4 regions of the Roseburia sp. 831b genome follow, and region 4 is predicted to be linked to each of the others. Evidence: predicted binding sites of a transcription regulator. Region 4 holds the regulator's gene; each other region holds the start of a gene.
The links. The regulator Rex, encoded in region 4, represses fermentation and respiration genes when NADH is low (regulators of the CRP and FNR family bind a similar motif). The targets are predictions, from matches to a motif close to ATTGTTAANTANTTAACAAT.

Region 1: BIV16_RS04115 (DUF5692 family protein) is a predicted target of Rex. The motif match lies at 4,735-4,754, and genes of this name have one in related genera.
Region 2: gap (type I glyceraldehyde-3-phosphate dehydrogenase) is a predicted target of Rex. The motif match lies at 3,398-3,417, and genes of this name have one in related genera.
Region 3: BIV16_RS01775 (enoyl-CoA hydratase-related protein) is a predicted target of Rex. The motif match lies at 2,897-2,916, and genes of this name have one in related genera.

Annotation. Positions count from the first base shown of each region.
Region 1 covers NZ_CP135162.1:912,567-920,837, reverse strand. Annotated here, with positions in the region: gene BIV16_RS04120 (alpha-amylase family glycosyl hydrolase) at 1-3,328, opposite strand, end outside; gene BIV16_RS04115 (DUF5692 family protein) at 3,634-4,674, opposite strand; gene BIV16_RS04110 (hypothetical protein) at 4,797-5,249, opposite strand; gene srtB (class B sortase) at 5,252-6,145, opposite strand; gene metF (methylenetetrahydrofolate reductase [NAD(P)H]) at 6,180-7,058, opposite strand; gene greA (transcription elongation factor GreA) at 7,109-7,612, opposite strand; gene BIV16_RS04090 (4'-phosphopantetheinyl transferase family protein) at 7,764-8,271, opposite strand, start outside.
Region 2 covers NZ_CP135162.1:720,144-728,414, reverse strand. Annotated here, with positions in the region: gene tpiA (triose-phosphate isomerase) at 42-788, opposite strand; gene BIV16_RS03250 (phosphoglycerate kinase) at 823-2,034, opposite strand; gene gap (type I glyceraldehyde-3-phosphate dehydrogenase) at 2,269-3,285, opposite strand; gene BIV16_RS03240 (histidinol-phosphatase HisJ family protein) at 3,618-4,445, shown strand; gene BIV16_RS03235 (GNAT family N-acetyltransferase) at 4,497-5,204, opposite strand; gene BIV16_RS03230 (hypothetical protein) at 5,227-5,514, opposite strand; gene BIV16_RS03225 (hypothetical protein) at 5,626-6,867, opposite strand; gene BIV16_RS03220 (metallopeptidase TldD-related protein) at 6,991-8,265, opposite strand.
Region 3 covers NZ_CP135162.1:409,463-417,733, forward strand. Annotated here, with positions in the region: gene BIV16_RS01765 (LysR family transcriptional regulator) at 1-631, shown strand, start outside; gene BIV16_RS01770 (DMT family transporter) at 648-1,535, shown strand; gene BIV16_RS01775 (enoyl-CoA hydratase-related protein) at 2,071-2,874, opposite strand; gene BIV16_RS01780 (tetratricopeptide repeat protein) at 3,213-4,184, shown strand; gene hflX (GTPase HflX) at 4,254-5,498, shown strand; gene BIV16_RS01790 (dihydroorotase) at 5,677-7,005, shown strand; gene BIV16_RS01795 (dihydroorotate dehydrogenase electron transfer subunit) at 7,019-7,786, shown strand; gene BIV16_RS01800 (dihydroorotate dehydrogenase) at 7,786-8,271, shown strand, end outside.
Region 4 covers NZ_CP135162.1:1,109,039-1,117,309, reverse strand. Annotated here, with positions in the region: gene alr (alanine racemase) at 1-551, opposite strand, end outside; gene BIV16_RS05135 (bifunctional ADP-dependent NAD(P)H-hydrate dehydratase/NAD(P)H-hydrate epimerase) at 595-2,091, opposite strand; gene BIV16_RS05130 (redox-sensing transcriptional repressor Rex) at 2,151-2,795, opposite strand; gene BIV16_RS05125 (ABC transporter ATP-binding protein) at 2,927-4,846, opposite strand; gene BIV16_RS05120 (NADP-dependent isocitrate dehydrogenase) at 4,946-6,160, opposite strand; gene BIV16_RS05115 (GntR family transcriptional regulator) at 6,185-6,844, opposite strand; gene BIV16_RS05110 (2-isopropylmalate synthase) at 6,863-8,245, opposite strand.

The sequences.
Region 1 (8,271 bases), 200 kb from region 4:
CTCCGATAATCACTGCATCGCTGTCCAATGCTTTTACCGATTCACGGAATTTCTGCCAGGTTTCATCGGAAACCTCGTTTGCTACGTCCAATCTCCATCCGTTAGAGCCTTCGCTCAGCCAGTACTGGGTTACACTTGTGCCATCTTCATTTCCAATAATCTTTTCGCCCCAGTTTCCAGACTGATATTCCGAACCATTGGTAGACTTAATAACAGGCATGCTGTCATAACCCCACCATCCTTCGTAGCTGTACACTGGTTTTCCGGCACGAAGTCCAACGTTATCTTTGACAACCTCTTTGTTGTCATCTGTAATGTAGCTGTCATTTGAAACTGCAAACCATTCTGTATAAGAAAAGTCTGTAATTCCATAATTTGTCTTAAAGTATTCTTTTGCGTCTTTTTCAGCTGTTGCCTGGTCAATGCCAGAAGCAGCCATTTTATCATAAACATAAGCCCAATATGGGTATGCACCGACTGCTGTTGTTCCAGCCTCTAAATATTTGTAATAACGGTCAAAATATTTTGAATCATCAGAAACATGGTTGAATACACCGTCTAATACGATGTGCATATCATTTTCTTCTGCTGTCTTTACAAGTTCCTTAAAGTCACCTAAATCGCCTAAGATTGGATCAATCATCTCATAATCACTGGTGTCATAACGGTGGCTGGAAATAGAAGAAAATACCGGATTGATGTAAATAACATTGACACCAAGTGCCTTTAAGTAATCAATTTTGTCTGTGATACCGGCTAAATCTCCACCGTAAATCTCATTACTCCAATTGCCATCGCCATAGTATGCTCCGGTTGACTTATAAGTATCTTCGTCTAATTTTGTCTCCTGCTCTGGATTCTCCGGTAATGTATCCCAGTCTGTAATGTATTCATAATCCGTCTCGCCACGTGCAGATGTCTGTGCAAAATCATTTGAGACATCACCGTCAAAGAAACGTTCTGGGAAAATCTGATAGATTACCGCATTCTTCATCCAGTCCGGTGTCTTGAATCCATCCTGATAAACAACCAAATCGTATGGTTTGATATTGGTTAAATCGGTAACCATTCCCTCTCCATAATATCCGTCATCATCTGAATAAATTTTTACTGCAGAACCATTTGATAATACAAAATAATACTGTACTTCACCGATTTTGGAAAAGTTGGTTGTAACGCTCCATTTTTGTACGCCGTCTGTAACGTCTCCTGTTTTTTCGAGTGGTAATACTTTCTTTTCAACACCCTTTACCACAAGACGTACATTTTTGATATCCGTTCCGGTCTGAATGGTAAACGTAACATCCTCCCCGGTTGCAACTGCTCCATACACGCTCTTGCAGTCGCTGGATTTTGTGTTGTAATAAATATGTTCCTCTTCAATCGGTTCATTGGAGGCATCACAGTAGAATACCTCAGAACTTGGATCGTAATAGAAGGTGACATCCTTATCCTCGTCTACTTTTACAGTTCCAAATTCATAGGAAACGTTTTCTTTGTTATCGTGTAATTTCAAGTCTGTATAAGTTCCTTTTTTCATTGGAACCGTTACCGAATAGATACCGGTTAGACCTTCGTCTGTCAATTTGGTATCTGCAGGAATACCGGTTCCCAATAAGGAAATATCTGCAAATACATAATCAATGCTTGTCACTGCAAGATGACTGAAATCACTATAATAAACCGTTACATCCTGTTTTTCCGGTACGGTAAGGCTATAATTGTCTCCGCCTGGCTTTCCGGCAACACCATAGTTCTCGTCCCAGGAACCAAACGAAATCTTAAACTGATAATTTGCTGCAGGAACATCTTTAAATGTATATTGGTAAATACCATTTCCAACATAAGTCATCTTATTGGAAGCTGCGTCCCAGCTTGGACCAGGGAATGTACCCGGCACATTGACAAGACGTCCTTTAAATGCATCTCTCGTATAGGAAGAATAGTTTTCCCCATTAACGGTCACTGTATCATTCGAAGAATCCAACTGCTTATTTCCATCTACCATGTAGTAGTATACAGCATCAATTGCGTTGTCACCTAAGAATAAATCTTGTGTCTGGTAAACATCATTTCCTGTCTCTTCTTCTGTTTTTGTTTTATTCAGTGCAAGCTTTTCAAACGCCGACGCACCATCTTTTTCTACGTCTGCTTTTGCGGCATAGTAAAGCTCTACGGAACTACCCTGTGGAACCGGCATGGTAAATCTTGTCTTACCATTTGCTAAATCTTCTACTTTTGCCTCAGCCGGTGCCTCTGGTTCAGCCTCCATGCCAAGAGCCTGTGCTACTTCACTTGCATTGTTCAAGGAATCTTTCAAAAGTCCTGTTGTCGTATCATATAAAAATATGACATTGGTATTATCCGCTTCAATGGCTAATTTTTTATTTCCACCCTCTGCCTCATACCAATTGCTGTAATTGAATACACATTTGTATTCATAATTGCCAGCTGCAAACACCTTCTGATAAAGAAATAACGTGTCGGATATCTGGGAGAACTCATATCCAGTTGCACCTGCTGACCAGTTTGCTGCCTCATCACATCTTGCTGTTCCAATTAAGGAAACGGTTGTGTGAAAAGCATTTGCATTTACATCACCACTGTTTTGTTTGATGACAAAATCCGGTGTACGGATGGAATCATAAACAACTCTGTTAATTTCATCACAAAGTACGGTAAGCGATGTGCTTCCTGCCGGAATAGTCAGTGCAATATTGCTGCTTCCATTTCCAAAATCACTGCCCCATGCATCATCAAATGCTACCTTATATCCACCGTCTGCAAGTTCCACATCTTCTGTTAACTCTTTGAAATAGTATGTTCTTTCATACAGTCCACCGCCAATGTATGCAAGCTCGGCATTGGTATCTTCCGGATTCCAGCTAGCAATGTCATACCGGGAAGTTTCATCCTCTGAATCACTCAAGAACTCTATGCCCATAAAATTACCAACAATCGCAGCGCTATGTACTAATGTGTTATCACTGACAGAATCCTGGAACACCCCATCCCGGTAACGGAAATATACCGTCTCATCTGCGGATACTGTAACGCTATCCGCATCTCCTACTGTCTCGCCATTTACCAACAGATTTGCCTCATAGGTACCTGCGGTAAGATTACATGCTGCCTCATAGACGCCATTTCGATAAAGTTGCATATCGGTTACTGTTTCACCAATTTTAACCTGCATAAGGTCCGAAACGACAACCGTATTTTCTGCAGCTTTTGCTGTCAGAGACCATCCAAATGAAGATGGCAGTAATGTTGCCACCAGTGTAGCAATCAGCCCCATACTGACTGCTCTCTTGAAAAACCTTTTCATCTTTTTCACCCTTCTCCTTCTTTTTTCGAAAAAATACTTCTTTAGGTACCTCTCCTACAAAAATAGTCCTTTTTTCTCCCATTTTCCGACTTTTTTGATTTGTAAAACCTCCCCAAATTTTTTCGCATTTTTTCGTAATTTAATTATATTTCTTTTTCAAAGGTTTCTCAATGTGCAATAACGCAAAAAGAAACCGTGAAAAATTGGATATTTTCACGGTTTCTTCCTTTATCATTCCTCCCATTAGAGAAATGGTACTACGAAAATTTACTAAATTTTCGTCTGAATTTTTTTGCAATTTGCTATTAGTCTTCTACTCTTGCCATAGCAAGTTCAAAGTCTTTTGTTCCTTTGAAGATTTCTTCTTTGTAAGGGTTCTTCTTCTGTTCGATAGAACGTTTGATGATAATAGTAAGAACGATTACGTTAGCAACAAGTGCGATGATTGAAACAACGCCCTGTGCAGTAGGATCTGCTGTTGTAGGATGTGTTGCTTTGTCCATGAATCCATCGGAGTAAAGTCTTGTGATAACTGCGAATTTACCCTGATCCTGGAATAATGGGAATACCTGAGCGAACATACACCATAATGCAAGTGTGTTAGCACGGTTCTGAATCCAGCCACCTTTGTTCCAGAATGCATTTGCAAATGTAGGGGCAAGTAATAACGCAAGACCACAATACCAAGCATGTGTAGGCAGGTTGTTGTATGTATACTCAAAGTTCCAAAGATCATATGCAACGATGAAGAATACAGTCATATCTGGCCATAACATATCGTCTTTCTTCTTGGATGAGTAAACTCCCCACCATCCTGTCATACAGAAGATGTTAAGGATTCCGGCGATACCATTTACAACGTTCCACCATCCACCATAGAGCCATACGCCCTCGCTAGATAACCACCATCTGGAACCCGTTTCAGCTAATGCATGAGCACCTCTGATTGCAGATTCGAAATCGCTGCATACAGCGATTAAGATGTTGATAGCAACGATAACAAATGGGAATGCCTTGAACCAGTGAGTTTTACCAACTCCCCATTTGTATTTGATCATCATGAAGCCGATACATCCAGCTGTTGCTGCATATAATTTTGCATAATGGAACCAACTTGTCATATGTACATATGTGTCATTGTTGAGTGCCCATTCTGCTCCTGCTGCTGCAGAAACATAAATTGCAATAAAGTAAACGGTTAATACAAGTGGTAATGCTACGAAGCAAAGAAGTCCACCGACTTTTGTACGACGAGCAATTTCATTAGCAATTACTAAACTAGCAAATACTAATACCCAGCCTAAAAGCTGCCACATGGAGTTATCTCCATAAATTTGAAACAACATAATAATTCTCCTCCCTTGAAAAAATTATTTATACTATTATGTTTTCCTCTGGTATTACCAGATGTTAAAATTTTAACACTTTTTTTATAATTTTTCAAGGTTATTGTCAAATTTTGTATGTTTCATTCTTCTTCAATCTCTAATTTCCCTGGATTTACCTCTAAATATACGCTGGAATGGTCGATTTTATACATATCTAAAAGGAGTTTCCAAAGATTGCAGCACTGGCTGACCAGGACTGCAGATGCCTCCACACTATATGGAAGCAGCGTATGCAAATTGAAAAAACGGTTCCCAAGTGGTGGCAGAAAAATCATGTTTGAGGTTCTGGTCCTACCATCTGATTTCTTAATCATCTCATAGGTGGTAAGCAAAAAATCCTGATTTTTATATTTACAATAGTAGGATACATAAAACTCATCCACCGTCCAGGTCAATCCATCCTCTTCTACTTTTGGCTTGTCTGAAATATCGTTGGATTCCGTTGACTGTACCTGTACGTTCCAGTGAATTTTTCCTTCCTTTGTCGCCTGTATCATCTCAGTCAGTTTATGATTTAACTCTTCCGGTCTCATTCTTATTCTTCCTCCTGTGTCGTCTTATCCTGCGTTGTCATATCATGTTCCTCCTCTAATACCGCATTCACCAGGAAACGGTATCCTTCCGCGGAACAGGTCGATAATGTCACAACCTTATCCTCCTTTGATACCTCAACACCGGTGTTGGTATAAGACTTTTTCTTCATCGTCGAAATCAGACTCGCCATTGCATCATCCGATTCATAACTTGTAAAGAAGAAATCGTTTGTCTCATCAATATCAAAATAAGAAAAGATATGATAACGGTAAGCTTTTGTAGTCGTATAGATTGTAAAATACTGATTATCGTCGTAAAATCCATCTTTTTTGTACTTTTTCAACCGGCCGAACATGCTCAGATTCTTCATATTATGTCCATAGATAATGGTATCCCGGTCTGAAAAATCCGGTGAATTCTTTTCATCGATAAAAAGGCTTCCCGCCTTGCTGTCTTTTCCGTCCAGATCACGGTGCAGATATTTTTCATTATCGCCGGAATACATCACAGGATAACTTAAATCCATCGAATCAAAACGAATCCATGCGACTGCCTCTTTGTTCTCTTTTTGTAACGCTTCAAGATCAACAGAAATATTCTCATACCACCAGTTCTTATCTGCCTCTGTTTCTCCATTCTTTTTCTTAGCGTCATCTACCGAAACATATTCTTCCCGCATATCCTCATATGCATTTTCCTCTGTTATATAATGGTACAAAACCGGTATCAGCTGGCTTAATGCAAACACAATCAATAAAATTCCAACCACCATACAAATGAAAGTCATGGTGTCTGGCTTTTTCTTTTTCTTTTTCTTCTTTTCTGTTCCCTGTTTCTTATCCTGTTCCTCTTGCATGACAACGCCCTTCTTTTGTTCTTCCATCTTATCTATCATACCTTCCCATCACTATCTCAAACTGATTGACCCACTATTTTTCATCACGTTTATAAATATAAGAAAGATTATCTAAAATTGCGCCCGCAATATCCGGTTTATTCATTGTGTAAATATGTACATGGTTGACTCCATTTGCAATCAAATCAATAATCTGTTCGGTTGCATACGCAATACCAGCCTGTTTCATAGCATCCGGATCTGCGCCAAAACGATCTACAATTGCAAGAAATCTAGGCGGAACCATATTTCCGGATAATGACATGATACGTTTTACCTGATTCGCATTGGTAACCGGCATAATACCTGCTACAACCGGAACATCAATGCCCATCTTCAATGCTTTGTACATGAAATTGTATAAGATATTATTATCAAAAAACATCTGTGTTGTCAAAAATTCACATCCGGCATCCACTTTTTCCTTTAAATGTGCTAAATCATCGTAAATCGTATCTGCCTCTGGATGTCCTTCCGGATAACATGCGCCACCAATACAAAAATCACCCTGTGCTTTGATATCCGCAATCAGTTCACTGGCATGTTTATACTGATTCGGCAGTGGGAAATCTACATTCTGTGGAATGTCACCACGCAGCGCCAGGATATTCTCAATTTTCTTTTCCTTTAATTCCTCAATCACAGAAGCAACTTTCTCCTTCGTGGAAGATGCACAGGTTAAGTGCGCCAATGCCGGAATATGATTCACATTCAAAACTTCATTGGCAAGTTCTACCGTATAATCTGACGTTCCACCTGTTGCGCCATAAGTGACACTCATATATGCAGGCTTTAATTCCGCCATCTGCTTTACAATGTTTTTGTAATTTTCCAGCTGTGTTCCTAACTTTGGTGGGAACAATTCACAGGAAATTGTCACTTCTTCTTTTTGTAATAATTCTGTCAGTCTCATCTTTTTCTCCATTCTTGCGTAAAATCTATTTTTGCGATATCCCTATTCTTTTAGAAACTTCTTATCTTATCGTTTTGTTCATCCGATGTATTCTCGATTTTTCGGATTTCAACAAAATAGGAATAATTCTCATTTACTTTTACTTCCACGCGGTCTCCCACTTTATGACCCAGCAGAGCTTTGCCAAGTGGTGACTCATTGCTGATAAGATTTTTTAAGGAATTTCCTCTTATCGTCGTGACGATGCGGTAAGTCTCCACCATATCATCTTCCTCAAAGTAAACTTCCACCGTATTGTTCATTCCGACTTCATCTTCGGCGGAATCACTCGAAATCACCCGCGCCGTCTTAATCATCTTTTCCAGATAGCGAATCCGGCTCTCATTCTGATTCTTATCTTTTTTGGCAGCGTGATACTCAAAATTCTCGCTGAGGTCTCCTTGCGCTCTCGCTTCTTTTACCGCTTCAAGCGCCTGTTTTCTGACTACCAGTTTCCGGTACTCAATCTCTTCTTCCATTTTCCTTATATCCTGTTCGGTCAACTCGTCGTACATGAAAATTCCTCTCCTTCTAGCTTCTCCTTCTTATGCGAAACAAACATTCACACCCGTCTTTCTGATGTAAAACCAAATTCCTATTACATAAAAAAGCTATAAAAAATTCTACTCATATAGAATTAAATTATAGCCAATTTCATTTTTCATGTCAAACACACCTAAGGTCCACATATTCAATTTTTTCCGGGAAATTCCGATTCTTAGCGCACCCTGATATGGTGTAGGAATCCTTTTCTTCATAAGTATGAAAAAAATATCCGGTCTGTCCAAGTTCATCTGCAATCGTATCAAAGCTTCTTAAATCGATTCTTAGACCAAGCCCGATTGCTTTCACATAACTTTCTTTTCTTGTCCAGATTCTGGTAAACATTTTCTCCTGTTCTTCTCTGGAATTCTGCTGTCTGATTAACCGGTATTCCTCCTCCGTAAAAAAACGCCTTGCGACCTGAAGTTTTGTCTCTCTTTGCCGCTCTACGTCAATTCCAATCTCCTGCTCATCAAATGCAGCCACAACGCGGTCTCCTGAATGGCTTAGATTAAAATGCAGACCCAATGCTATCGGCACCTGATATTTTCCTGCTTCATTTTTCTTTAAGGAAAGTTCTCTTTGCGTATATCCGTAAAGACGGAGGCCATATTCTAAAAGAAGTCCCGCA
Region 2 (8,271 bases), 390 kb from region 4:
ATATCTACGGAGCGGGTTTTATTTTTCTTCTGTCTTTGGAATTAGTAGTTTACAATCTTACCAAAATCTGCTTTTAAAGATGCTCCACCAACTAATCCACCATCGATATCTGCCTGAGCAAATAACTCTGCTGCATTACCTGCATTTACAGATCCGCCGTACTGGATACGAACTTTTTCTGCTGTATCTGTGTCGTACATTTCAGCGATGCACTCACGGATTGCTTTACATACTTCCTGAGCCTGAGCTGTTGTAGCAGTTTTACCTGTTCCGATTGCCCAGATTGGTTCGTAAGCGATTACCATAGATGCAACCTGCTCTGCTGTAACACCAGCTAAGTCAGATTTAATCTGCATACGAATCCACTCTAACATGATTCCCATTTCTCTCTGCTCTAATGTCTCACCACAGCAAAGGATTGGTGTAAGACCAGCTTCGAAAGCTTTCTTTACTTTTTTGTTTAATAATGCATCATCTTCTTTGAAGTAGTCACGTCTTTCAGAATGACCGATGATAACATATTTTACACCTGCGTCTACTAACATTTCTGCAGAGATTTCACCTGTGTAAGCACCTTTTTCTTCGAAGTACATGTTTTCAGCACCAACTGCAACATTTGTACCTTTTGTTGCTTCTACAACTGGTACGATGTCGATTGCTGGAACACAGTAAACAACTTCTACATTATCACTTGCTACAAGTGGTTTTAATTCTTCTACTAATTTTACAGCCTGGCTTGGAGTCATGTTCATTTTCCAGTTACCGGCTACGATTTTCTTTCTTGCCATTTTAGAATATCCTTCTTTCTTAAATATGCTGTATTTACTTATCGTTTGCTGCTGCAACACCTGGTAATTCTTTACCCTCTAAGAATTCAAGGGAAGCTCCACCACCTGTTGAAATGTGAGTCATCTTGTCACCGAAACCTAACTGGTTAACAGCTGCTGCGGAATCACCACCACCGATGATTGTAGTTGCATCTGTTTCAGCTAAAGCTTTTGCTACAGCGATTGTTCCTTTTGCAAGGATTGGGTTCTCGAAGATACCCATTGGTCCGTTCCAAACAACAGTCTTAGCGGATTTAACTGCTTCTGAGTATAATTCTGCTGTCTTAGGTCCGATATCGAATCCTGCTTTGTCTGCTGGCATAGCGTCTACTGCGTATACTTCTACAGGGATTTCAGCATCGATTGGATCTGGGAATGCATCTGCTGCTACTGTATCAACTGGAAGTAATAATTTTTTGCCAAGCTTCTCAGCTTTTGCAATCATTTCTTTACAGTAGTCAAGTTTTGTATCATCTACTAAAGATTTTCCGATTTCATAGCCCTGTGCTTTTAAGAATGTGAATGCCATACCACCACCGATGATAAGAGTATCACATTTCTCAAGTAAGTTAGAGATAACATTTAATTTATCTGCAACTTTAGCTCCACCTAAGATTGCTACGAATGGTCTTACAGGTGTCTCTACAGCTTTTCCTAAGAAATCGATTTCTTTCTGCATTAAGTATCCAACTACAGCTGTGTCTACTAAGCTTGCAACACCAACGTTAGAGCAGTGTGCTCTATGAGCTGTACCAAATGCATCGTTTACGAAAACATCACATAAAGAAGCAAGGTCTTTGGAGAAAGCTTCTCCGTTCTTTGTCTCTTCTGCTCTGAAACGTGTATTCTCAAGTAAGATTACATCGCCATCTTTCATTGCTTCAACAGCAGCTCTTGCGTTAGGTCCAACTACTTCTGGATCTGCAGCAAATTTTACTTCCTGTCCTAATAATTCAGAAAGTCTCTTTGCAACTGGAGCAAGAGTCTTTGTTTGTTTGTCTTCTTCTGTTTTTACTTTTCCAAGGTGAGAGCAAAGGATTACCTTTCCACCATCAGCTACTAATTTCTTAATTGTAGGAAGTGCTGCAACAAGACGGTTCTCGTCTGTGATTTTTCCATCTTTTAAAGGTACGTTAAAATCGCATCTGCAAAGAACGCGAAGACCTTTTACGTTAATATCATCTACGGATTTTTTATTTAATGACATAGTTATGTCTCCCTTCTAGGATTAATTATTTTTCTTATACAGAAAAAGGAGCCCGGCCCCAAAAGACCGGACCCCCTTCCTGAGTCTATCTGCACTCTGGCAGCCTGTGGCTTGAAAAAGTAGTCTACCGTGCAGTGATAATACATTCTAAATTATGCTAATTTAAAGAATATTCTTCTTCAAACTATTTTAATTCAGAGAAGTATTTGATTGTTCGAGAACAATCTCTTCGAACTATTTTAATTCAGAGAAGTATTTGATTGTTCTTACCATCTGAGATGTGTAGCTGTTCTCGTTATCATACCAAGAAACAACCTGAACTTCGTATAAGTCATCAGCGATGTGTGAAACCATTGTCTGAGTAGCATCGAATAAAGAACCAAATCTCATTCCAACGATATCAGAAGAAACGATTAAGTCTTCGTTGTATCCGAAAGATTCGTTAGCTGCTGCTTTCATAGCTGCGTTGATTCCTTCTACAGTTACATCAGCTTTCTTAACAACTGCTGTTAAGATTGTTGTAGAACCTGTTGGAACTGGTACACGCTGAGCAGATCCAATTAATTTTCCATTTAACTCTGGGATAACTAAACCGATTGCTTTAGCTGCTCCTGTTGAGTTAGGAACGATGTTAACTGCTGCTGCACGAGATCTTCTTAAATCACCTTTTCTCTGTGGTCCATCAAGAGTCATCTGATCACCTGTGTAAGCATGGATTGTTGCCATGATACCAGACTGGATTGGTGCAAATTTGTTTAATGCATCAGCCATAGGTGCTAAACAGTTTGTTGTACAAGAAGCTGCTGAAATGATTGTATCAGAAGCTTTTAATGTCTCGTGGTTTGTGTTGTAAACGATTGTAGGAAGATCGTTACCTGCTGGAGCGGAGATAACAACTTTTCTAGCACCTGCATTGATATGAGCCTGAGCTTTTTCTTTGCTTGTGTAGAATCCAGAACACTCTAATACAACGTCAACTTTTAAATCTCCCCAAGGGCAGTTGTTTGCATCTGGGAATGCATAGATTTTGATTTCTTTTCCACATACTGTGATAGAATCATCAGAAGCTGTTACTTCATCAGCATGCTCATATTTTCCCTGAGATGAATCATATTTTAACAAGTGTGCTAACATTTTAGGGCTTGTCAAATCATTGATTGCTACTACTTCATATCCTTCTGCTCCAAACATCTGTCTGAAAGCAAGACGACCGATACGGCCGAAACCATTAATTGCAACTCTTACTGCCATTTTTAATTCCTCCTAGAATTGTAAAAATAAAATATACTTTTGAGAAACTATTGTTCCCAAGCTTTTTTTATTTTAACCAATTTTTGCACAAAGTTCAAGTCTTTTTCATGAGTTTGTTAAATTTTTCACTATATCTTGTTTTCCAGTCTGTTTTTCATTCATTTTGTACAAATCTTCATACAATCTCTTTTCTTCTGTTGTAAAATAAGTTATATTTATTATTAGGTGTAGCTATAATAACCCGTTTTTATTATAACTTATTTTCAAAATGTAACAAAAAATTCTTATTATTTTTACTAATAAATTTTTCACAGAAAGGATTTCTAATTATTATGGAAGAAACACTTTTATCCCAACCGCTTTGGGATACCCATATGCACAGCCAGTTTTCCGGTGACAGCGACACCCCGCAGGAAGAAATGATTCATTCCGCAATCGAAAAAGGGCTTGCCGGCATCTGCTTCACCGACCATCTGGATATCGATTATCCAAAGGAGCCAGACCTTTTCCTGTTGGACCTTGCAAACTATCACGCTTCCGTCATGGCTTATCAGGAAACCTATCAGGACAAACTTCCAATCCGCTTCGGTGTTGAGCTTGGTCTTCAGCCGCACCTTGCCGGTTTGCACAGCGATATCTTGTCACAGTATCCGTTTGATTTTGTCATCGGTTCTTCCCACGTTGTACACGGATTCGACCCTTATTATCCGGATTTTTACGAGGGAAGGGATGAAAAAACTGCCTATCTGGAATATTTTGAATCTATTTTGGAAAATATCACCGCTTTTGATGGATTTGATGTCTACGGACATATCGATTATGTCGTGCGATACGGTCCTACAACGAACCAAAACTATCACTGGGAAGACTATAAAGACGTGATTGACGAGATTTTACGCCAGCTTATCTCGCGTGGAAAAGGTATCGAGATTAACACCGGTGGATTCAAATACGGACTCGGTCATCCGAATCCAACCGAAGAAATCATCCGCCGTTACCGGGAACTCGGCGGTGAAATTATCACACTTGGTGCTGACGCGCATAAACCGGAACACGTTGCATTTGATTTTGCAAAAGTTCCTTCCATTTTAAAAGAAGCCGGTTTTACTTATTATACGGTATTTGAAAAAAGGAAACCGAATTTCATAAAAATTGAGTAAACGAAAACCGGCCTGATATGCCAGCTCTTCTGACATAAAAGACCGGTTATTTTATTCTGAGACAACTGAAACAACAAGTTCTCTTTGTTTTACCTGAAACCCAAGTTTTTTCGCCAATGATATGGAAGCATGATTCTCTGTTTTAACAACATACATTGGTACAATTTTTTCTTCATAACATTTTTTAATCATTAACTTAACCAAATTTTCTGCAATTCCCAATCTGCGTCTGGGCTCTTCAACCCAAACTACAAGATTTCCATAGTCAGCGATTACATCCGACACTTTACAATAGCCGACAAGCTCTCCATTCATCAACGCAATATATTTTCTATATTCCTCTAAATATATATATTTGATTGCGTTATTCCTGTTACAGGCAAAACGCTCATCTGTACTTATATCCATTTGAGTATCCAGCAACATTCTATCCATATACGACAACTCGTATTGAGGCAATTTCAAATCATTCTGTATATTACCAACGCCTATTGCATCAAAATTAATTTTCGTATACAGTGACCTTAATTCTGTCTCATTAAATTCCGGCGAATAAGAAATGATTTTTTCCCCATTATATTTAGCTGCAATAACTTTATAAAAATATTTCTTATTGAGCGGAATATCTCTATATTTACATTTGCATACATGGACACCGTTGCAAATCATGCTATCATCTAGTCCTAAATATTCCTGATAAAAATTTGAAAATAAGCTACTATGCATTTTTACAATTTTGCTTTTTAGATTTTTCTTCATGCTTTCTCTCCTCATTTGTTTTTCAATTTTCCTCTATCTGTTCAGCAAGTTCGCCACTGTTTTCTATCCATCCCACCGTATCTGCATACAGTTCTATAAAAGAACATCCTAACACGCCTTCAAAATCGGCATTTTTCTTTGCAAGTTCAACTAGCTTATCAAATCCATACGTTTTTACAATATATTCTGCTAAAACACACTTTTCAGAATAATTCAATCCAGCAGTTGATATCACAGTTATATTTTTGTTTTCAATAAAACAGGGGTCTTTTTCTAAACGCTCCTGATACCCTTTCCATGCATCGCGCATATCAGCATTCGAGCAAGAATAACAATTGTTTTTCTCATCCCAGAGGCCATACTCACGAAGAAAGTCCTCTCCCATATAATTTACAAAAGCAATGTTTTTTTCCAGATTTTTTTATTCAAAATTGGCTAATACCGTGGAAAACCACTCTGTAAAAATTGAATTTCCATCCTGCAGTATCTTACCATCCCCCATTGTCAAATGATGGCAATATTCATGAAACAGTGCATGTGCCGTTTCCTCCCAGCCGAGTGCCAGCATTATTGTATTAGAAGTAGGAACATAGAAGCAGTAATCCTCTATGGTATTCATTTGTGTAAACTTCGTACAGATATTTACTTTTTCCAGATTTTTAGGCAAATAATCTTTTAGGTATTCCCTCGCCTCCTTAAAATCTGCAATTCTAAGTGGTTCAATAATCTGATAATTGGTCACCATATCCACATAGCCAAGTGTGACTACGTCCAAATCATCCCAGTTCCAGATTGCATCCTCCGTTTCAATTCTATAAGTTGCACCTGAGCAAACATTCTGGGTATCATGATACTGAAACAAGATTTTTCCAAGCTCTGTATAGTTTTTTCTGCTGCCAATCTCCTGCAGCCACTCATTTTTTCTTTTGGTAAGAAGTTCCCTGTCATATGACTCGATTGTCTTACACAACGTTTCATATTCTTCAAAAGAATATTTCTGTGTAAACCACTCTGCAAATCCGGCTACACACTCTCTTTCAAGTTCGGACGTCTCTTCATCAAAATACACATCCTCTATCATCGGCAGGGTAAAATCAAGCAGATACATTTGCTCATCCTTTTCCAAAAAATTCCGCAATGTTTCGTATTTTTTCGATGAATCTTCGCTTTGCTGTGCAATGATATGATGTTCCTTGCAATAAACATAAAACAATCCATACTGTTCCGCTGCATTTATAGAATTCCTGTGTGCTTCTTTTAACAGCCTCCAGATATCATCATAAAAAAGTTCCTGTTCTAGTGGAATAAAAAAGTCCGTTTTATCGGAATAAAAATCATCCTTTGAAAAACCAACATAAATTTTTACCTTTGGCTCATCCTCCGGGAAAATCTGATTCGAATATTGAACCACCTGGTCAATTTTTCCAATTATATTTTTTGCAGTCTTTTCCTCAAAGGAATCTGTTTTAAAATAATAGGTAACATCATTGTATTCCAGATAAGTCGCTGCTCCACTCCATCTGTATAAATTTAACTCTTTTTCACTCCATTGCACATTTCCTATCTTAAATGCACTATTTTGCGTGTTTCCTATTACAACACAAAAAGCAAGTAAGCCAAGTAAAAAAGCCACCAGGATGCCGCCTTGTATTTTTTGTTTCATAACCTCTCTCCTCATTCTGTTTTTATATGCCAATATCCATTTTACCTTTTTTCCAATAAAAAAACATTACATAAACGGAAACTTTTTTGGTTCCATTTATGTAATGTCTAATCTTACCTATTTCTATTTTCCAGCTACCGCAACATTCTGGAATTCAACTGCAAATGGTCCGTCATAATCTTTGTTCTTATAACGCTCCGTTGAAAACACCATATTTTTCTGTAATTCTAACAGGTTACCACTCACGGAACCTCCGGTTACCGGCGTTACTTTCTCTCCATCAAATAAGTAACCTAAACGGATTTCTCCTCCGAAATATCCACTGAAACTATCCATGGAAAAGTCCGAAAAACTTACCACATGAAGATATGGTTCTTTTTTCATTTCTTCAAATGATTTTGTTCCGTTGTCTAAGTGTACTGCATTGTACATTCCGGTTGGTGCGACGCCCAAATAATAAGCATACTGTATTCCACCATAGATTGCCTCTAATTTGCCATCTTTCATAAGAGAAAGATCTTTCATTGGTATTCCATCGTACGAATACGGTTCTGACGCATGAAGTGTAAGGTTTAAGGTCTCGCCCTGTACCTCTTCTCCCTGTACTTTCATACCTTTTTTGTAGGTGGAATAGCCAGGATAAATCATGGAAACACATGCACGGCTCAAATATAAATCCATCAACGCGCCTACTTCTTTTCCTGACAAGAGTAAACGGTAATTTCCTTTTGCTGGTGCTTCTGTCGCCTGTGCTCTTTTTTGTACCATCTCTAAGGCTTCTTTTGCCTGCTTTTTCAAGGCTTCCGTATCAAAATCGTCATACGCAAAATCCTGATACTGTTCTACATCCTGTGGCGTGATACACTGAACAATAAACTCACCGCTTACGCTGTTTTTCTCATAAGAAACATCCACGCCCTCTGAATTATAAATTGCCGTAGATGTCTTGCTCATGAAAAATTCTGCGGAATTGATAAATGCCTCTTTTCCATTGTCTACACTGTAAAGTGCTTCGACAAAACCATTTCCAATCTCCTCTAAGCTTTTTCCCTGTAAGCTGCTTTCAACCAAAATCTTGTCTTCTTTCTTGCCTTCGACAAGCTCGTAATAAGGATTTTTTACAAAAGATGCTGCATAATAAGTATCACTTATCGCCTTATCTACGTCTTCCTGTGTCATCTCCGGAAAAATCTGAATGTTGGCAGAACCACGCATTTTCTTGCCATCATCCTCAAAATCCCGGTAGATTGTAACATTGGAAGATGCCACATTTTTTCTTCTGCGCATGTCGAGATCTTTTTTGATGAAATAAAGTTCTGCGCCTTCTGTACTTTCTTCTACGACCCGGTAGGTCTTTATCTCAAATTTCCTGATTGCCTGTAATATTTTCTCTCGCATCGTCTT
Region 3 (8,271 bases), 700 kb from region 4:
CCAAATGAATGGTGTACAAAGCGGTATCGTGAGGATTGGCACCTTTTCAAGTGTGGCAATTCACTGGCTGCCGAACATATTTGCTGAATTTCAAAAGGATTATCCTGGAATTGATTATGAAATGCTTTTGGGCGATTATGGAGAGGTAGAACGCTGGATTGATGAGGGGCGTGTAGACTGTGGATTTTTAAGGCTGCCGACTGCGGTAAAGTTCGATGTGATGCCGCTCAAAAAGGATGAGTATAAGGTGGTACTTCCGAAGAAGCATCCTCTGGCACAAAAAGAGAAGATAAAGGTAACGGATCTGGATGGGCAGCCATTTTTATTGTTAGAACATGGAGGAAAAACGGAGGTTTCGGATTTCTTAGAAAAAAATGGTGTACATCCTAAGGTGCGGTTCACGACGTGGGAAGATTTTGCTATTATGTCAATGGTTGAAAAAGGGTTGGGTATCGGAGTTTTGCCAGATATGATTTTAAAACGGATTCCGTATCAGATTGAGGTTCGCCCATTAGAAGCGCCCTATTACAGAGAAATTGGCATCGCAATGAAAAACAGGCAACGCTTGAGTGCTGCAACGCAAAAGTTTATGGAATATTTAAAGTACAGGGAGAGTGATTCCCTAAGATAGAAGGATGGTTATTGAAATGAAGAAGAAAAAAGTATGGGTTGCAGATTTTTTATGTGTACTGGTTGCTGCAATCTGGGGAACTGGATTTATCGCAAGCCAGGTGGCGATTGATGCGAAACTGAGTGCGTCTTTGATTATGGCGCTTCGCTTTTTGATTGCGGCAGCAGTGATGCTGGTGGCATGCCTGCCAAGATTAAAACAGCTTAACTTATCCGTAGTAAAAGCAGGAATGATTCCTGGATTTTTCCTTTTTGGAGGGTTCTATACGCAGATTTTGGGACAGCAGAGAACGACGGTATCACACTGTGCATTTTTGACGGCAACAAATGTTGTGATGACTCCATTTCTTGTCTGGCTGTTTGAAAGACGACGTCCACCGGTCCGCACATTTGTCATAACCGTGTTTACGTTAATTGGAATTGCAGTATTAAGTATCACACCGGGCAGTTTTGAATTCAGTTTTAATTTTGGTGATTTGTTATCGTTGTTATGTGCTTTCTTTTTTGCAATGCATATTACTGTGCTGGGGAAGGTGACCAAAAAGGCAGATCCGATGCTGATTAATTTTGTCCAGCTGGCAACAGCCGCCATCATATCGGTGCTTGTTTTGGCGGTTACGGATGCGGATGCCCTTTCCAGGGCAGATATGTCATCTGGAATCTGGGCGATTTTATTTTTGGGATTGTTTAGCACATGTCTTTGCTTTTTCCTGCAGACGTATGCCCAGAAATATACGACATCTGCGCAGGCAGGCGTGCTTCTTTCCATGGAAGGATTGTTTGGCAGCGTGTTTTCTGTCCTGCTTGGGATGGAGGCGCTCACAGGCAATATGATAGCAGGAGGCGCAATGATTTTATGCTCGGTTATTGCACTTGAATTCTTTTCGGGAGCGTTGGAAAAGTAAGGAATATATTATATCAAGAGGCAAATGCACAAAGTGTGTTATGTAGCATATTGGATATATCGGTACAATATATAATAAATTGTCCGATTTTGATTCATTTTGCACATGTTGGTTTACATAAAAATAGCCTTTTGGATAATCATAAATTATTTGAAGAAAATTACCCAAATTCTGTGCGAATTTCAGCAGATTTTGGGTAATTTTTTTCGTTTGCGGTGTAATTGTAAAATCCTATCATATTCGGTTTACATAACATCAAAAATTAAGGTACTTTTGGAAAATTTATAAAAGAACAGCTTCTAATTGTCCAATGTACTATAATTGGCATTTACAACACATTGATTAATATCGAATAAAAAGAAAATGAAACCAACATCTGCCCTTTCTTTTTCAAGAAGTAAGGAACACAAGGTAAAAAAATACCGCCGGTCAAATCTGACCGGCGATATTTATAAGTACATTTGTGAGTTCTAAAAGTTATCGCAGTGCCTGCCCTATCTTATGTAAGAACCACTTTCCTTATTATCTGGAAAAATTAGAAATCTGTTAAGTCAGCAGCTCTCTTCTCTAAGAATGCTGTCATACCTTCTTTTTTGTCATGTGTAGAACATGTTACACCAAAGAGGTTTGCTTCCATCTCAACAGCGTTCTTGATATCCATGTCATAACCGTTGTTGATAGCAGCTTTTGCGATAGATACGGCATAGCTTCCTTTGGAAACAATCTTAGCAGCCATAGCTTTTGCGGTTGCCATTAATTCTTCTGGAGCAACAACTTTGTTAACAAGACCGATGCGGTATGCTTCGTCAGCTTTGATGTTGTCACATGTGAAGATCATTTCTTTTGCACGTCCCATACCAACAAGACGAGCTAATCTCTGAGTACCACCGAATCCTGGGATGATACCAAGACCACATTCTGGCTGTCCGAAGATTGCGTTGTCAGATGCGATACGGATATCACATGCCATAGAAATCTCACAACCACCGCCGAGTGCAAAGCCGTTAACAGCTGCGATTGTAACCTGACGCATGTTCATTAATTTGAAGAATGGTACGCTTGCTTTCATACCAAATGTTCTTGCTTCTGCTGCAGAGAAATTAACCATTTCTGCAATATCAGCACCAGCAACGAAAGATTTGAATTCGTTGCCTTTTTTATCAGGACCACCTGTTAAAATAACAACTTTGACATCATCTCTTGCTTCGATTTCGGTTAAAGCTACGTTTAACTCGTCAAGTGTCTCGCTGTTTAATGCATTTAAAGCAGCTGGTCTGGAAATAGTAAGAACGGCAACTTCGTTCTCAACATCCAATTTTAAATTCTTGAATTCACTCATGATAGGAACCCTCCTGAATAAGTTTGATAAAAAATTAACAATATCGTTATGATTAGCTTATTCCTTTTTACAGATTTTGTCAAGTGAAAAAGCGAAATGTGGCACATTTTTTCATACCAGAAATGTTAGTTGCCAAAAGGCTGTTCTTCCTTTTTGCGATGGTCAAAATGGAAGAGGCCTGGCTGATCGGTTCCACGGCATTCAACGCACAACAGAAGGCATACTAAGATTTTCTAAGATTCCGAAATTAAACATTTCCAACTGTGGTTAGATTTGGTATACTGTGTTAGGAAATTATTGACGTTTGAAGGATTAGAAAGAGGAAAAACAAGGAAATCATGTGGAATAAATTGGAAAAAAAGGTTGTCATCTTAGCCGTGGTACCGTTTCTTTTAACCGGGATTCTAACGGGCTGTACGGATGAAAAGCAGGAGAATGAGGATGCTTACCGGCAGATTGGAATCAACTGTATGAAAAGCAATGATTACGAGGGTGCAATCAGCGCGTTTGACAGTGCATTAGATCAAAAGATTGGAAAAATAGGCGACGAAGAGGTTGATATCTGCTATTACAAGGCAGCAGCACAATATGCAAACGGTGATACCGATGGAGCATTGGCCACTTATACCTCACTGGTGGACTATGACGACACCAACAGCAATGCTTATTATTTAAGAGGTGTGCTTTATCTTTCCATGCAAAATAATGCGGCAGCACTTGCAGATTTTTCCAGTGCGGTTGCAAATACGGATGCAAGCTATGAGCTTTATTTAAATATTTATCAGCAGCTTACGCAGGCGGGACTTTCAACGGAGGCACAGGATTATCTGGATAAGGCGCTGGAACTAAAAGGAAAAACAGCAGATGATTATTTCTGGCGGGGAAGAATTTATCAGACAACCGGAAAATATGAGGATGCGATTGAGCAGTACAAAGCAGCAATTGACAAGAAAAAGACAGAGGCAAATCTTTACCTGGCGCAGGTGTACGAGGCACAGGGCGATACTGATACAGCAGAGACTTATTATCAGGCTTACATTGATTCTGGAATTGCAGATTCCGAGGCAATGAATGCCCTTGGAAAAGTTGAGATGAACCAGCAGAATTACAAAGAGGCAATTGAATATTTTAAATCTGGATTAGAGATGGATGAGGTAACAAACGAGCAGGAGCTTTTGAAGAATCTGGTGCTTGCGTACGAGAATAACCGGGATTTCGAATCTGCAAAACAGACGATGGAGACCTATCTTTCCAAGTATCCGGATGACGAGGAAGCAAAGAGAGAATATACATTTTTATGTAACCGCTAAAAAGTTTGAAATGTATAAACGGACAGATTGTGTGAAACAGGAAAGTTTCACAGCAGAATAGGAGCATATATGGCAGAAACATATAAGATAGAAGAAGTAGAGGAAAAAGTCCTCCTAATCGGAGTGAGTGAGCAGGAGGGAGACGATGCAGAAGATTCTCTCACGGAGCTTGCAGAACTGGTAAAAACAGCGGGAGCAACCGTGGTTGGCACGCTGATTCAAAAAAGAGAATTGATTCACCCGGGGTATTATGTGGGAACCGGTAAGGTGCAGGAGATTCAGGAACTTATCGAACAGACCGGAGCAACCGGAATTGTGTGCGATGACGAACTGACACCGGCGCAGCTTCGCAACTTAGAGGATGCGCTTGACACGAAGGTGATGGACCGTACCCTGATTATCCTTGATATTTTTGCGGCACGTGCAACGACCAGTGAAGGAAAAATCCAGGTAGAATTAGCACAGTTAAAATACAGACTGGGACGACTGACCGGTATGGGAACTTCGATGTCACGTCTTGGTGGTGGAATCGGAACAAGGGGACCGGGAGAGAAAAAGTTAGAGGTAGACCGCCGTCTGATTAAAGACCGCATTGCGCAGCTCAACCGCGAATTAAAGGAAGTCAGACAGCACCGGGAGGTGACAAGAGCCCAAAGAGCGAAAAATCATGTGCCGGTTGCAGCGATTGTAGGTTATACCAATGCCGGAAAATCAACACTTTTGAACCGTCTGACGGATGCGGGCGTGTTAGAGGAAGACAAACTTTTTGCAACACTAGACCCAACTACCCGTGTACTTGAATTGCCGGGACGTCAGGAAATTTTACTGACAGATACCGTAGGTTTTATCCGAAAGCTGCCACATCACTTGATTGAGGCGTTTAAGAGTACCTTAGAGGAAGCAAAATATGCAGATTACATCATTCATGTGGTGGATTCTTCCAATCCGCAGATGGAAAAACAAATGCATATTGTATACGAGACACTCTCTGACTTAGAGGTAAAAGACAAACCGGTTGTGACACTTTTTAACAAGCAGGACAAGCGTACGGATGACGAACCGCTGCGGGATATGAAGGCAGATTATGTGCTTCACATTTCCGCTGCAAAAGGGGAAGGACTCGATGAGGTAAAAGAGCTGCTGTGCGAACTTTTGCGGGAAAACAAGATTCTGCTAGAACGTCTCATTTCGTATCAGGATGCAGGCATTATCCAGCAGATTCGGAAACAGGGAGAACTTTTGAAGGAAGAGTACCGCCCGGAAGGAATTTACATTGAAGCGTATGTTCCCATGCAGTTATATGGAAAACTTTAAGGCGATGTGAAAGGTTTTCATTAAGAGACGGTTATCCCGAAAAGATTTTGTGGAGAAACGATGGCTTGTGTGCTAGAATAAAGGTAAATAAGCGATAGAAAGTCAGAACAGTTATCGCACCTTACAAATGGAATAAGAATGAAGTGATAAATTCACAATAGAGAAATGGAGAACGCGTATGACCTTATTAATTAAAAACGGGCAGGTCATCAACCCTGCTACCGAGATGGACGAGATTGCAGATGTCTATGTGGAAGACGGAAAAGTTGCCGAGATTGGCAAAGGCTTAAAGAAGAAAGCAGACCGCGTCATTGACGCAAAAGGCTGCTTTGTCATGCCGGGATTTATTGACATGCATGTACATTTAAGAGATCCGGGTTTTGAACAGAAAGAGACGATTGAGACCGGATGTAAGGCGGCAGCACATGGCGGTTACACCACAATTCTTGCGATGCCAAATACAAAACCGGTGGTCGATAATGCGGATGTTGTAAAATATGTCCAGAACAAGGCAAAGGCAGTTGGAGTTGTCAATGTTCTTCAGGTTGGTGCCATTACCAAGGGACAGCAGGGAAAAGAATTGGCAGATATCGAGGGTATGGTAGCAGCCGGAATCCCAGCCATCAGCGAGGATGGAAAGTCCGTGATGAATGCCCAGCTTTACCGGGAAGCAATGCAAAAAGCAGCAGAGTTAAACATTCCTGTGCTGGCACATTGTGAAGATATTAACATGGTCAATGGCGGCGTGATGAATCAGGACGAGAAATCCAAAGAGCTTGGTCTAAAAGGAATCACAAACGCTGTGGAAGATATTATCACTGCAAGAGACATTATGTTAAGCAAAGAGACAGGGGCGAGATTACACCTTTGCCACTGTTCTACCTATGAATCGGTCGACATGGTAAAACATGCCAAAATGGAGAACATCAAAGTATCCGCGGAGGTTTGCCCACATCATTTTACCCTGACATCGGATGATATCCACAAAATCGACGCATCGGTAGACCCGACACACCAGATTTCGATTGAGGCAGATGCGGACACCAATTACAAAATGAATCCGCCACTCCGTACCAGACGTGATGTGGAACGTTTGAAGGAAGGACTTCGCGATGGTATCATGGAGGTCATTTCTACTGACCATGCACCACATACCTTTGAGGAAAAGAATACTTCCATGGCAAAGGCACCGTTTGGAATTGTCGGACTTGAGACAGCAGCATGCTTAACCTATTCGGAACTTGTACTAGGCGGATATCTCACACCGATGCAGATGGCAGAGAAAATGAGTTACAATCCGGCACGTATTGTCGGAATCGACAAAGGTGATATTGAGCCTGGAAAAGTTGCAGATATCGTGATTTTTGATCCAAAGAAAGAATATACGATTGATAAAAATGAGTTTGCAAGTAAAAGTAAGAATACCCCATTCCATGGTAGAAAAGTAACTGGAAAAGTTAGAACTACAATTGTAAATGGAACGGTTGTATATGAGGAAAAAAAGTAAAAAGGAGTTAGAAATGCCGGAAAAATTCGAAGAAACAGCAATTATCATCAGACAGGAAGAGATTGCGGATGACATTTACAGCATGTGGCTTAGAACAGATGAGATTGCGGCACATGCAAAAGCAGGACAGTTTGTGTCCGTCTATTGTAAGGAAGGAAGCAGACTTTTACCGCGTCCAATCAGTATTTGTGAGATTGATGCAAAAGATGGCGCAATCCGTCTTGTGTACCGTGTCGCCGGAAAAGGAACCGATGAATTCAGCAGAATGAGCACAGGAATGCAGCTTAAAATTGTGGGACCACTCGGAAATGGTTTCCCGAAAAAGAATAAGAAAGCATTCTTAATCGGAGGAGGAATCGGAATCCCGCCAATGTTACAGCTTGCAAAAGAATTAGACTGTGAAAAACAAATCGTGCTTGGTTTCCGCGACGAACTCTTTTTGATGGACGAGTTCCGCGCGCAGGGAGAGGTCTATGTAGCAACCGAGGACGGAAGTGCGGGAACAGAAGGAAATGTGTTAGATGCCATCCGTGAAAATGGTCTGGAAGCAGATATCATTTATGCCTGCGGTCCATTGCCGATGCTTCGTGCGTTAAAGACTTATGCGGCAGAAAAAAACATCGAATGCTGGATTTCCATGGAAGAGCGCATGGCATGCGGAATCGGTGCCTGTCTTGCCTGCGTTTGTAAATCCAAAGAAAAGGATGCACACTCAAACGTCAACAACAAGAGAGTCTGTAAAGAGGGTCCGGTATTCCGTGCAGAGGAGGTAGAATTCTAATGGCAAACATGAAAGTAGACCTTTGTGGTGTAACCTTAAACAATCCGGTTATGACAGCGTCCGGTACGTTTGGTTCCGGAGAAGAATTTTCCGAATTTGTGGATTTGAATAAATTAGGTGCCGTTGTGACAAAAGGTGTTGCAAATGTGCCGTGGGAAGGAAATCCTACCCCTCGTGTGGCTGAGGTATACGGTGGCATGTTAAATGCAATCGGACTGCAGAATCCGGGTATTGATTTATTTGTGGAACGCGATATTCCTTTTTTGAAAAAATACGATACGAAGATTATTGTCAATGTCTGCGGACGTACCATCGAAGATTACTGTGAGGTGGTAGATCGTCTCGCCGACCAGCCGATTGACATGATGGAAATCAATATTTCCTGCCCGAATGTCAAGGAAGGCGGAATCGCCTGGGGACAGGACCCGAAGGCAGTAGAGCAGATTACCAAAGAAGTGATGAAACATGCAAAACAGCCTGTCATC
Region 4 (8,271 bases):
GCAATCTGTAAAAAGGTATTGTCTTTCTCTTTTTCATCCGCCTTGGCAAAATGTGTAAAGATTCCCTCCATTATAATATGCGGAAGCTTTGCAATCTGCGCTATTGTCTGCGCAGATTCTTCTGTAATCTGAAAGCCAAGACGGCTCATTCCGGTATCTAATATGATATGAATCGGATAATCCATATTTAATGTTTCAGCGGTATCGGATAATTCTTTTGCCATTTCATAAGTGCAAACACTTGTTCTTATCTGATGCGTTACAATTGTCTCATATTGCTCCGGGAAAACATAACCCAGAATCAAAATCGGCTTTTGGATTCCGCTCTTTCGCAGCTCGACTCCTTCTTCGACGGTTGCAACTGCAAACCCAAACAAATAATCCAGTTTTTCGATGGTATGGGCAATCTGTACGGCTCCGTGACCGTATGCATCTGTTTTAATGACTGCCATCATCTTCGTTTCTGGATTGATATTCTGATGCATGGATTCCATATTAAACAAAACGGCATCCAAATCTATCTTTGCACAAACACGTTTATACTGCTTCATGTTGTCTCCCATCTGCCCTTTCGGCATGTTTCTTTCTAGTTTTTTATAAAAGCTCTGCTTGGATTTTTTGTAATCCGGTTACTAAATCAGATGCCATTAATCCGCCATAGCCTGTTTCTTTTATCATGGCATCACCTGCCAGTCCGTGAAGATATACGCCAAGTGGTGCTGCAAGATAAGGCGGAACTTTTTGTGCAAGGAGTGAACCTATCACACCGGATAAGACATCCCCGCTTCCAGCCGTTGCCATTCCGTGATTCCCACTGCGGTTTAAATAAATCGCACCCTCCGGGACTGCCGTTAAGGTATGTTCTCCTTTTAACACGCAAATCACCTGGTAATCCTCTGCAAACTGCCTAGCTGTCTTAAGGCGGTCTGCTTCTACAAATGCCGTTTTTTGCTGACAGAGTCTGCCCATCTCACCCGGATGTGGCGTTACAATCACTTCCGCTTTGTGCTGCTTTAAAAGTTCCTGCTTTGCTACGAGGATATTTAGGGCATCTGCATCGAGCACAACCGGCACAGCCGCATTCGCTAACACAAGTTCTACGATTCTTTGTGCCACCTGTGATGTTCCAAGTCCTGGTCCACAGACAATTGCATCGACCGTCTGCAATTCATTTACAAATGTAGTTTCATCAAAACCTGTCTCCGGGTAAGTTTTTAGCACTGCTTCCGGCACTTTTTCCTGTAAAATCATCCGGTTTGCTTCCGGTGTCATCACTTTTACCAGGCCACATCCCATGCGGTATGCCGCTGTCACTGCAAATACAGCCGCACCTGCCATGTCCTTTTGTCCGGCAATGACAAGCACTTTTCCGTAAGTGCCTTTGTTCGAGTGCTTCTTTCTTTCCGGCAGCAGCGAAAGGTCTTCTTTCGTCAAAGAAACCACCGACGGACGAACCTTTCGCCAGCTTTTTGCATCGATTCCAATTTCCCGTACAAAAATCCTGCCACAAGCAGCACTTCCCGGCCACAGATACATTCCGACCTTGGCATAGGCATAAGTAACCGTTACATCTGCCTGCACACAGGTTCCTAATATTTTTCCATTTGTTGCCTGCACACCGGACGGAATATCAATCGAAAGCTTTACTGCTTCCATCTGATTCATCTGAGCGATAAAGTGCGCAGCTTCTCCGGTAATCTCTCTTGTCAATCCCACACCAAACAAAGCATCCACGATAAGGGTCGGTGAAAAATCATCCGGTATTTTCTCGCAAACCGGGATTCCATACGCTTTTAGGATTTCAAGCTGTAATTGCATGGATTCGCTATAACCGTGCTTTCCCTGTAACAGCACCACACAGACCTTCCTTTTCTTTTGAAAAAGCAGTCTCGCAACCGCTGCTCCGTCACCGCCGTTATTTCCGGTTCCACAAAATACAAGGGTTCTTTTGGTATCAAGCCCCTCCTCTTCCATGACGCGCACCGTCTCAAGTGCAGCACGTTCCATCAAAACAATCGATGGCACCTTAAAATGTTCTGTCGTGGCAAGGTCTATTTGTTTCATTTCATCTGCATTTACAAGATATTCCATCTTCCATCTCCATTCCAGAGCAAAAATAGCGCTTTACCAATGGCAAAGCGCTAAGTCGGTTATTCCTTTTCTTTTTTGTTCTTTACAATATTGTAGGATAACTGCATTAAGCTGTCTGATAAATGAACGTTCTCTACAACTACATCTTTATCGATTAATTCAAGATCAACATGTGCGAAATTCCAGATTGCATGAATTCCCAAATCCACAAGACGATTTGCAATGGCATCTGCCTTTTCTTTTGGCATGGTAAGTGCTGCAATATCAACTTTATTGTTCTTGCAAAACTCTTCCAGTTCATTTAACATGTGAACCTTAATTCCGCGAACGGTAACACCGTCCAATGCTGGATTTACATCAAATAATGCGGTAATGATAAACCCAAGTTTGGAAAATTTGGTGTAATTAGCAAGCGCCTGACCTAAATTACCGGCACCAATCACAATGATATTATGCTGCTGGTTCAGTCCTAAAATCTTTCCAATCTCTTCGTATAGGTACTTTACATTGTATCCATAACCCTGCTGACCAAAACCACCAAAGTTATTTAAATCCTGTCTGATCTGTGACGCTGTCACATTCATTCTTTTGCTCAAATCATTTGATGAAATACGCTCCACTCCATCATCTAACAATTCACCAAGGTAACGGTAATATCTTGGCATTCTTCGAATAACTGCCTGTGAAATCTCTTTTTCTTCCATATATATAAACATGCCTTTCTCTAAACTGCAAATTCGTGTGCCATAACCCTCTCACACGATTATACGAATAACATTATTATACTGATTTCTGAAAAAGATGTCAATGTGTCAAAAATTTAACTATCTATCATTTATAATTGCATTGACAGGTTTTCCCATTCTTCATATAAGGTTTCCAGACGTTCCCTGTACTGATTTTGCTTTGTGGTAAGTTCTCCTAGCTTTGCAGAGTTTGTCGCATTTTCCGGTTTTGCACACTCCGTATCAATCTGTTCAATCTCGCCCTCTAAGAACGCAATCTCATCCTCCGCCTTCTTTAGCGCATTCTCAATTTTTCGGATTTGTGCCTGCTTTGCCTTTTGTGCCTTCCAGTCCGTTTTTTGCTCGCTGTCTTTTTCAACTGTCTGCGCTGCTTCCTCTGGTTTCTTTACAAATTTCTCAGTCAGCTCGTCTCTTTTTTCCAGATAATAATCATAATTTCCAATGTAATTGACCAGTGTTTCCCCGGTTAATTCGATGATTCTTGTCGCTGTTTTGTTAATAAAATAACGATCATGGGAGACGAAAAATACCGTTCCGGTATATTGATTTAATGCGGACTCTAAAATTTCTTTTGAGGTAATATCCAAATGGTTAGTCGGCTCATCCAAAATCAAAAAGTTTGCATCCGAGAGCATTAATTTTGCCAAAGAGACACGTCCTCGCTCACCACCACTTAAATCCGCAATCCGCTTAAACACGTCATCTTCCGTAAACAAAAATGCCGCTAAGACATTTCGAATCTGTGTCTGGGTAAGGTTTGGATAATCGTCTGATATCTCTTCAAAAATGGTTTTCTCATGCGATAAGACCTGATGTTCCTGGTCGTAATAGCCGATGGAAACATTTGAGCCTAGTGTAACACTTCCAGCATCTGCCTCGATTAACTGGTTGATAATCTTTAGTATCGTCGTCTTTCCGGTTCCGTTATTTCCAATCAGTGCTACCCGTTCCCCACGCTTGATTTCAAAAGATAAATCGGAGAACAGGTGTCTTGACGGGTAGGATTTTGAAAGATGTTCGACGGTCAACACATCGTTTCCACTCACAACATTGGGCTCTAACACAATCTTGATATCGGCATTTTCTTCCGTCGGCTTCTCAATCCATTCTATCTTATCTAGCATCTTTTCGCGGCTTTCTGCACGGCGAATCGACTTCTCGCGGTTAAAAGAGCGAAGTTTTGTAATCACTTCCTCCTGGTGCTTGATTTCACGCTGCTGGTTGTAATACTGCTTTAACAAATCCTCGCGGACTTTTGCCTTTTTCTTCGCATATTCGCTGTAATTTCCAAGGAAAACGGTCGCCTTATGCTGGAACAATTCAACTACTTTTGTAACCACACGGTCTAAAAAGTAACGGTCATGGGAGACAATGACAACCGCTCCTTTGTAATTCATCAAAAATCCTTCTAACCAGCGGATGGATTCAATATCCAGGTGGTTGGTCGGCTCGTCTAACAAAAGGACATCCGGCTTTGTCACAAGCAGTTTACCAAGGGAAACCCTCGTCTTTTGTCCACCTGATAAAGATTCCATCTTTTTATCAAACTCTTCCTCTAAAAAACCAAGTCCCTTTAAAATTCCGGTTACTTCGCTTTTATAGGCATAACCGCCTGCAAGTTCAAATTCTTCGTTGAGCTTATGGTACGCATTTAAGTGATATTCTAATTCTTCACCGGAGAGTTCGTTCATCAAAGACTCCATCTTGCGAAGCTGCTCCTCCATCTCAATCAGTTCCTTCTTTGCTTCAAGAACTTCCTCTTTGATTGTGCGGTGTCCGGATACGTCCTGATACTGTGCAAGGTAACCGATTGTCTTATCTTTTGCAAGAATCACTTCTCCCTCATCTGCTTGAATTTCCTGCATCATGATTTTAAGAAGTGTCGATTTTCCGGCACCGTTAATGCCAACGATTGCCGCTTTTTCATTTGCTTCAATTCCAAAGCTTACTTTTTTTAGGATTTCATCCGTCCCATAGGACTTTGAAATATTTTGACAGGATAATACCATCTCTTCCTCCTGTTACTTTCTCTTTTTCACAAAGAAACATCATGCCTTAAAAAGACATGATGTCACTTTCACTAGGTATGTATTGTACCACGATATTGTCTAGGCTTCAAGAATTCCTGTCAATGTTTCGCGGATTGCTTTGATAAATCCTTCGCTGTTTAACACAGTTGGATGTTCAATCGTTGTAATAAGTGCTAAGTCCTTGGTCATCTTTCCGGACTCGATTGTCTGAATACAAGCTTTTTCCAATGCATCTGCAAAATCGGAAAGTGCCTGATTGCCATCGAGTTCACCACGTTTTCGAAGTGCTCCTGTCCATGCAAAAATCGTTGCTACGGAGTTGGTAGAAGTCTCTTCTCCTTTTAAATGTTTGTAGTAATGACGCTGAACGGTACCATGTGCAGCTTCGTACTCGTAATATCCATCTGGAGATACCAATACGGATGTCATCATCGCAAGAGAACCGAATGCGCTGGAAATCATGTCGCTCATTACATCACCGTCATAGTTTTTACATGCCCAGATATAGCCGCCTTCGGATTTCATGACACGTGCCACTGCATCATCAATCAAAGTATAGAAGTACGTAATGCCGGCTTTTTCGAATTTTTCTTTGTATTCTGCATCAAAGATTTCCTGGAAAATATCTTTAAACGTATGGTCATATTTTTTGGAAATGGTATCTTTTGTTGCAAACCATAAATCCTGTTTGGTATCGAGTGCATAGTTGAAACAGCTCTTTGCAAAACTTTCGATGGAATTGCATAAGTTATGCTGTCCCTGAACAACACCTGCGCCCGTGAAATTGTGAATTAATTCACGAGTCTCATTTCCGTTCTCATCGGTATAGACAAGTTCACATTTTCCTGGTCCCGGAATCTTCATCTCACTTGCCTTGTATACATCACCGTATGCATGACGCGCGATAGTGATTGGTTTCTTCCATGTCTTTACGTTTGGCTCGATTCCTTTTACAACGATAGGTGCACGGAATACGGTTCCGTCTAACATGGCACGGATGGTTCCGTTTGGACTCTTCCACATTTCTTTCAAATTATATTCTGTCATTCTGGCTGCATTTGGTGTGATGGTCGCACATTTTACAGCAACACCATATTTCTTTGTTGCGTTGGCAGAATCAATCGTAACCTGATCATTTGTTTCGTTTCGATACTCAAGACCTAAATCATAATATTCTGTCTTCAAGTCAATAAATGGAGTGAGCAATTCATCTTTGATCATTTTCCAAAGAATTCTTGTCATTTCATCTCCGTCCATCTCTACTAATGGGGTTGTCATTTTAATTTTTTCCATGTGATTTCGCTCCATTCTGTTTTTTTACTTTAATAAGTTGTCCCATCCGTAATGATCCATATTGCGAACCGTGTTTCCCATATGCTGGTTGGCAAGCTTTTCTGCCATATCCGCATCTTTTTTCTTTAAAGCATCCACAATCTTACGGTGTTCCTCATTGGATTCTACCGCACGCTGCGGTTCCGCCAATGTGATTTTTCTTACCCGCTGCACGTAATGGTGAAAATCAGTCAATACGTGTCTTAACTCACGGCTTCCACATGCCGTATATAAAATATCGTGAAACTTGTTGTCAAGTTCTACAACCTGTTCATAATTGCCCTTTGCAGCGTGAAACTCTGCAAGGTAAATATTCTCTTCTAAGTCATCTAACTGCTCTTTGGTGAGGTTTGCAGCCGCCCATCTTGCACAAAGTCCTTCCAGTCTGGAACGGATTTCATAGATATCCTGAATATCTTTTTTAGAAATTCCAACGACATAAGCTCCTTTATTCGGAATAATTGTGACAAGACCTTCTAATTCCAGTTGGCGAAGCGCTTCTCGAACTGGTGTTCTGCTTACACCAAGTTCCTCCCCAATCGATTTCTCTTTCAGTTCTTCATCCATATGATATTTTCCAGATAAAATATCTTCACGTAAGGTATGAAAAACACGAGCACTCAGAGAATAGTTGTCTTCACCCATGTTAAGACCTCCCCTTATTTATAACGTAATATCTAATTTCTTGCAACATTTTTGAATCTCTTCTACAAGCTCTTGATCGGTAAGTACCGTAACTCGTCCGTCATCATACTGCTTGTCAACCCATACCTTTACTAATTTAACCAATTCTGAATTCTTGTCAACCCATTTTTCTTTTGGAAGATGATAATAGGTATTAATCCAATGTGCAATTCCAGCTAATCCAGAAGTATTGGATACGGATACAAGTGGTGGACGGTTTAAGAATTTTCCGGTATCAAAAATATTGTAAATCTCTTCATTTTTCAAAAGACCGTCGGCATGAATTCCGGCTCTTGTCACATTAAAGTTGCTTCCGACAAACGGTGTTCTGCTTGGCTGTACATAACCCAATTCTTTTTCAAAGTATTCTGCAAGCTCTGTGATGACTGTGGTATCCATTCCATCAAGCGTACCTTTTAACTGCGCATACTCAAATACCATAGCCTCCAGCGGTGTGTTACCGGTTCGCTCTCCAATTCCAAATAAGGAACAGTTGACGCCGCTTGCACCGTAAAGCCATGCTGTCGTAGAGTTGTTGACTGCCTTGTAGAAATCGTTATGTCCATGCCATTCAATCAATTCCGATGGAACACCTGCATGTGTGGTAAGGCCATAGATGATTCCTGGAACACTTCGTGGGATCACGGCACCAGGGAAGTTTACACCATAACCCATGGTATCGCAGGCACGAATCTTGATTGGAATCTTGTATTCGTCCATCAGTTTCATAAGTTCTACACAGAATGGGATAACAAATCCGTAAATATCGGATCTTGTGATATCCTCCAAATGACATCTTGGACTGATTCCGGTCTCCAGACACTCACGAATGACACTTAAGTAAAGGTTCATAACCTCTCTACGCGTCATTTTCATCTTATAGAAAATGTGATAATCGGAACAGCTTACTAAAATACCGGTCTCACGAAGTCCGATGTCTTTTACTAACTGGAAATCCTGTTTGCTTGCACGAATCCAGCTTGTTACCTCTGGGAACTTATAGCCGCGCTCCAGACATTTGTACACGGCATCACGGTCTTTTTTACTATATAAAAAGAATTCGCTCTGACGAACCAGTCCCTTTGGGCCGCCTAATTTATGAAGATAATCATAGATTGTCACAATCTGGTCTGTCGTGTATGGAGCTCTTGACTGCTGACCATCACGGAATGTGGTATCGGTAATCCAGATTTCCTCCGGCATGTTATGAGGCACAATTCTGTCGTTGAACGCAATTTTCGGAATCTCTTCATACGGGAACAGATTATGGAAAACATTTGGCTCTTTTACATCTGCTAACTGATAAAAGTGCTCTTCTAACTGAAGAAGATTGGTCTTGTTGTTCATTACTACTTCTCTCATCACTATTACTCCTCGCTTACTTATTC